DNA from 2 places in the Bacillus sp. JJ1562 genome. Region 2 is predicted to be linked to the other one. Evidence: predicted binding sites of a transcription regulator. Region 2 holds the regulator's gene; the other holds the start of a gene.
The links. The regulator CtsR, encoded in region 2, represses protease genes until heat stress. The targets are predictions, from matches to a motif close to ATGGTCAATAAAGGTCAAACA.
Positions count from the first base shown of each region.

Region 1: a site for CtsR is predicted at 1,958-1,978, ahead of V7097_RS18870 (ATP-dependent Clp protease ATP-binding subunit). Genes of this name have one in related genera too.

Region 1 covers NZ_JBALOQ010000034.1:56,309-59,739, reverse strand. The annotation lists gene V7097_RS18870 (ATP-dependent Clp protease ATP-binding subunit) at 1-1,703, opposite strand, end outside; gene V7097_RS18865 (YkvI family membrane protein) at 2,124-3,167, shown strand; gene V7097_RS18860 (helix-turn-helix domain-containing protein) at 3,224-3,431, opposite strand, start outside.
Region 2 covers NZ_JBALOQ010000011.1:65,841-69,271, reverse strand. The annotation lists gene V7097_RS07385 (MgtC/SapB family protein) at 1-685, shown strand, start outside; gene V7097_RS07380 (CtsR family transcriptional regulator) at 857-1,321, shown strand; gene V7097_RS07375 (UvrB/UvrC motif-containing protein) at 1,540-2,085, shown strand; gene V7097_RS07370 (protein arginine kinase) at 2,089-3,186, shown strand; gene clpC (ATP-dependent protease ATP-binding subunit ClpC) at 3,183-3,431, shown strand, end outside.

The DNA of each region.
Region 1 (3,431 bases), on a different contig from region 2:
ATGATTACTGAATCCTTAAAGCTTACTGTACGACCTTGACTGTCCGTTAATCGGCCATCCTCTAAAATTTGGAGGAACATATGCTGAACATCTGGATGTGCCTTTTCAATTTCATCTAAAAGGATGATGCTATAAGGGTTACGACGAACTTTTTCAGTTAATTGACCAGCTTCCTCATGGCCGACATAACCAGGAGGTGAACCAATGATTTTAGATACTGAGTGTTTCTCCATGTACTCACTCATGTCGAGTCTAATCATTGCATCCTTCGAACCGAACAATTCTTCAGCAAGTGTCTTAGTTAACTCTGTTTTACCGACACCAGTTGGTCCAACGAAAAGGAAGGAACCAATTGGTCGATTTTTAGCCTTCAAACCCGCACGGCTACGACGAACGGCTTTCGCAACCTTCGATACTGCTTCTTCTTGACCAATGACTTTTTTCGCAAGGTTTTCAGCTAGATGCTTCATTTTTTGTTGTTCATTTTCTTGTAGCTTACCTACAGGAATACCTGTTTTCTTTTCGATAATTTGTTGGATGTTAGCAACATCAATAATATGCTCTTCTTTGTTTTCTGGATTATTTAATTGCTTTTCAAGCAGAATTTCTTGATGTCTTAATTTTGCTGCTAATTCATAGTTTTCTTCCCCAGCAGCTTTTTCTTTTTCTGTTGCAATTTTAGCAAGCTCTTCTTTGATATCTTTTGGATCTGAACCACTAGATTGAAGATTCATTTTTGAACCAGCTTCATCAAGTAAGTCAATTGCTTTATCTGGTAAGAAGCGGTCCTGAATGTATCGATGTGATAATGTTACACAGGCACGAATTGCTTCATCTGTATATTTTACACTATGGAAATCTTCATATCTTCCTTTTATACCTTCAAGAATTTGAATGGCTTCATCAATAGTTGGTTCATCCACAGTAACCGGTTGGAAACGACGCTCTAATGCAGCATCTTTTTCAATTTGTCGGTATTCTTTTAGGGTTGTGGCACCGACGAGTTGGAGCTCTCCACGAGCAAGGGCTGGTTTTAAGATATTACCTGCATCCATTGAACCTTCTGCAGAACCTGCGCCAACAATTAGGTGAATTTCATCGATAAATAAGATAATGTTTTTGCGTTTTTGAAGCTCAGCAATGAGCTGCTTCATTCTATCTTCAAATTGACCCCGAATACCAGTGTTCGCAACAAGCGATGCGACATCAAGTAAGTATACTTGTTTATTAGAAAGTTTACTTGGTGCTTTTCCTTCAGCAATTTGTAGGGCTAATCCTTCAGCAATCGCAGTTTTACCTACACCCGGCTCCCCAATTAGAACAGGGTTGTTTTTATTACGGCGGTTTAATATTTCAATAACACGCTTAATTTCTTCATCACGGCCAATCACTGGGTCAATAAGTCCAGCGTTCGCCATTTGAGTAAGGTTACGACCAAAGTGATCGAGAAGACCTCCGCCATTTCCACCGTGTTTTGGTTGTGTTTGTTGTTGATTGATGCCCATTTGTTGACCAAAGGCATTGCCTTTAAATAAGTCATCAAATGAGAAATTAGGGAAACCGTTCATTCCTGAAGGTATTTTCATGTTGTTCTTCTCCTTCGCAAAGCACTCACTGCAAAGCTGAATTTGTCGCTTGTCATGGTTCACATGAAGGTGTAACTGAACTGTAGCCTCATTTTTATTACATGCTTGACAAATCATAAACAACTACCTCCTTGGTTTTGACTATCTTTGACCATTAAATTAACTTTATACAGTGGAGTTTAGACCCCACTGTATAAAGTTAAAGCCTCCGGCGGATGCCACGATTTTTCAAAGGAAATTTTTCGATCAGTAAGATCAAAGACTAAGAACGCCACATCCTGTGGCAACGTCTTTATGACCCACTTCCTGTGGGCCTAAAATCGGGCGGCAAATACGCCAAGGCGTATTTGATTAAAATAGGTCTTGTGGTTTGTTTGACTATCTTTGACCTTATGACTATATTATACTTTGACCAATTTTGACTTTCAAGTAAAAAGTACTAGAAATTTTTTCCTCAGGTTTCGAAAGAATAGCTCGTCTTAATTGTATAACTTGTACATATACATCAAGTAAGACAGAAGAATGAGGTGGCTATTTGTGCGAGGGAGTTGGGGGGCAGCATTTCAAATCGGTGCTGTTTATGTAGGAACAATCGTAGGAGCAGGTTTTGCAACAGGTCGAGAAATTGTTGAATTTTTTACCCAATACGGTATGTACGGTTTGATTGGAATCGGAATCAGCGGATTCTTGTTTATATGGTTGGGGACTCGAATCATGATCATTGCCAACCGGATTCAAGCTGACTCTTACAAGGAATTTAATGAATATTTATTTGGGAGAAAAATTGGATTCATTGTGAATGCACTTATGCTTCTTGTGTTAATTGGGGTAACTTCGGTTATGCTTTCGGGAGCGGGTGCAGTCTTTCACGAACAACTAGGGCTGTCCTACCAGCTCGGGATTGTTGTGACAAGTGCCCTTTCTATTTTTGTTTTGACTTATGGGGTCAAAGGTTTGTTTGGTGTAAACATGTTTGTTGTGCCAATTATGATATTTTTTAGTGTTGTTTTAGCAGTAGAAGTCATTATTACGGATGCATCAAGTCTATTAAGAACACCTGATATCGAGTCACAAAGCTTTAAATGGATGATTTCGCCATTCCTATATGCAGCTTTTAACCTAGCAATGGCAATGCCAGTTTTAGTTCCACTTGCTAAAGAAATGGATAATGAAAAAGCATTAAGATGGGGCGGGTTGATTGGCGGTGGCGCACTGTGTCTAATTTTAATAACGAGTCATATTTCCTTGTCGGCGCTACCAAACGTAGAAAGTTTCGAGATTCCAATGGCTGAAGTTATGAAAAACTTCATGTCTGCCTTTTTTTGGTTATATATCCTTGTAATTTATGGAGAAATTTTTACGTCAGTGATTGGGAATTTATTTGGGCTTGAGCGTCAATTAATAAATATTATCAAATTACCGTCAATATTGATTGTGTTCATTATCTTATCTATCGCTTATGTTATTAGCCAGTTAGGATATGGATCACTGATTTCCTTTTTATATCCATTGTTTGGGTATATGAGTTTGATATTATTAGTTCTATTGGCAAGACCAATGAAACGACTTCCAAAGAAATAAAGAGGTTAGTAAGCAAACCCCTTTATTTCTTTATTTTATTGTTCACCAAAAATTAATTAATGAACCTCCTCAGAGTAAGCAAATGATTCTTTTAGGTGACAGGCTAATTGGATTTTCAGAAAGTCCTTTGGATCATTAAAACTTAAGTTTAGAATGTCCTCTATTTTTTTAAGACGTTGATATAATGTATTAATATGAATATGAAGACTTTTCGCTGTTTCGTTAATGGACTTATTTAGCTTTATATATGTTAACAATGTCAGT
Region 2 (3,431 bases):
ATCGTTCCAAACTCAGGAATTTTTTACGATGTCGATTCGTATTTTTATGGCAGCTTTATTATGTGGGTTAGTTGGTTTGGAGAGAGAAGTGCACAAACACCCTGCTGGATTCCGTACACATTTACTTGTCGGAGTTGGTTCTTGTTTAATGATGTTGATGTCCATTTATGGGTTTCAGCCTTATTTAGAGATGAGTACAAATGTCCGCTTTGACCCAGCACGAATTCCTTCATATGTGATTAGTGGAATTGGGTTTTTGGGTGCGGGAACGATTTTGGTAAGGGATGCAACAGTACGAGGATTAACTACGGCAGCATCGATTTGGGTTGTTGCAGGCTTAGGGCTAATAATCGGGCTAGGGATGTATGCCCCAGCTATTTTAACAACTATAGTGGTTTTACTCAGTTTGATTTTTCTAAACCGATTTGAAGAATTCTTTTTTAAATCCAGAAAACAAAAAGTTGTTCATATCATTATTAATGAGGATATAACCTCATTTTCAGCTATCCAAAAACTATTTAAGGATAATGGTTTTAAAGTAAGGGATTTTAATATTAAGTATTCGAAGGATAAAATGTATAATAATTGCCAGTACACAATAGATGTGGAAGTGGCGAGTAAAAATGAACGTTTACGATTATATGAGGAAATGTCTAAGCAGGAAATGGTACAAAAAATTTTTTGATTCGGTGTTTAGAGGTGTACCAGGTTTGGAAAGTATAGGATAGTATAGCCTTGTAATTGGTAAATGATTGCATATTCCTATTTTCTCATGCGAAATAGTTGAAAAATAAGTGCGGTCATTTTATATTATAGTTATAGTCAAATATAGTCAAAGTCAAGGTGAGGTGTGGTCATAATGAGGAATATATCTGATATCATTGAACAATATTTAAAAAGTGTTCTTGATACAAGTGATCGAGCTATAGTTGAGATTAAAAGAAGTGAGATTGCCGATAAATTTGAATGTGTCCCATCTCAAATTAATTATGTAATAAATACTAGGTTTACGTTAGAAAGAGGCTATTTGGTGGAAAGCAAAAGAGGTGGCGGAGGCTACATTCGAATAATAAGGGTGAAATCAAATGACGATTCTCATCTGATTAATCAACTCGTACGCCTTATTGATAAACGGATTTCTCAAACAAGTGCTGAGGATGTCATTTTGCGCTTGATTGAGGAGGAAGTGATCTCTAAAAGAGAAGCGAAGATCATGTTAAGTGTGATTGACCGTTCTGTCTTGTTTATCGAGCTACCACATCGGGATGAATTAAGAGCAAGAATGTTAAAGGCGATGCTTACATCCCTCATGTATAGATAAAAGGTTGACTAATTCGGCAGAGGTTCAACCCATGTTGAATAAAGTTATAGCCTCCGGCGGATGCCACGATTTTTCAAAGGAAACTTATCGAGAGTAGGATCAAAGTCTAAGAACGCCATATCCTGATGTCTTCGTCTTTGTGATCCACCTCGTGTGGGCCTAAAAAAATCGGGCGAAAATACGCCAAGGAGCATTTGATTAAGTAGGAAGGTGTTATCATGATATGCCAAGAATGTAATCAACGCCCAGCAACATTTCATTTTACAAAGGTTATTAATGGCGAAAAAACAGAAATTCATATTTGTGAACACTGTGCTCAAGAAAAAAGCGAGATGTTTATGTTTCCAGGCACATCTGGCTTTTCAATAGATAACTTATTAGCAGGACTTCTTCAGTTTGAGCCACTTACAGGTTCAAAGCAAAATGCATTTCAACAAAATGAAGTATTACAATGTGAGAACTGTAAAATGACTTTTCAACAATTTGCAAAGGTGGGTCGGTTTGGCTGCTCACATTGCTATCCAACCTTTGAAAAAAAACTTACCCCAGTTTTAAAACGTCTGCATAGTGGCAATACACATCATACAGGAAAAATTCCAAAGCGAATCGGAGGCTCCTTCCATATTCGGAAAGAGATTGAACAACTAAAGCAAAAGATGCAGGAATATATTTCTTTGGAGGAATTCGAAAAAGCTGCAGATGTTCGTGACCACGTAAGGACCCTAGAAAAAAAACTGAGTGGTTACACAGAAGGGGAGGTTTAATCAATGTCACTTGAGCATTTTATCAATCAAGCCCTAAGTGCTTGGATGAGTCAAGAAGGTCCTGATTCAGATATTGTCTTGAGTTCACGGATTAGGCTTGCTCGAAATTTGAAAAATATTCCCTTCTCAACGGTTTATACAAATGAGGAGGGCGAGCAAATTGTAGATGTCTTCCAAAAAGGTTTTGTGGGAAAGAGTTTTCCCTCTATAGGAGAATTTGAATTATTAAAAATGATGGAGCTTCAGGCAAATGAAAAAAGGGTACTAGTTGAAAAGCATTTGATAAGCCCACATTTAGCTGAAAATTCCACATTTGGAGCTTGTCTTTTATCCGAAAATGAAGAAATTAGCATCATGATTAATGAAGAGGACCATATCCGAATACAATGTTTATTCCCAGGGTTGCAATTATCAGAGGCCATGCAAGTTGCAAATAACTTAGATGATTGGATAGAAGAGCATGTTGATTATGCATTTGATGAGACAAGAGGTTATTTAACCAGCTGTCCAACCAATGTGGGAACAGGACTAAGAGCATCTGTAATGATGCATCTTCCAGCACTTATCCTTACACATCAAATGAGTCGTATCATCCCAGCAATTAATCAATTGGGTCTAGTTGTAAGAGGAATTTATGGTGAAGGCAGTGAGGCGTTAGGAAATATTTTTCAAATATCCAACCAAATCACGCTAGGAAAGACTGAAGAAGATATTGTGGAAGATTTAAAGAGTGTAGTTGCACAGTTGATTGCACAAGAGCGCTCTGCACGAGAAGCACTTGTGAAGACTTCCAACATTCAGTTGGAGGACCGTGTATATCGATCCTATGGGGTTTTAGCTAATAGTAGGATCATTGAATCGAAGGAAGCAGCTAAGTGTTTGTCAGATGTTCGATTGGGTATTGATCTTGGCTATATAAAGGATCTATCAAGAACCATCCTGAATGAACTCATGATTTTAACTCAACCTGGATTCTTGCAGGTCTATGCCGGTGGGGCATTAAGACCAGATGAAAGAGACGTCAGAAGGGCGTCTATCATTCGAGAAAGAATGAAGCTAGAAAATAATAAGACTACTGACATGGAGGCTGATGGGTTATGATGTTTGGCAGATTTACTGAGCGTGCACAAAAGGTGTTAGCGTTAGCTCAAGAGGAAGCTGTACGATTGGGCCATAACAATATTGGAACTGAACATGTATTATTAGGTCTTATACGTGAAGGCGAGGGAATCGCTGCAAAGGCCTTACTTGCACTTGGATTAGGTCCTGAAAAAATTCAAAAAGAGGTAGAAGCCCTAATTGGCCGTGGTCAGGAAGGCTCACAGACCATTCATTACACACCGCGT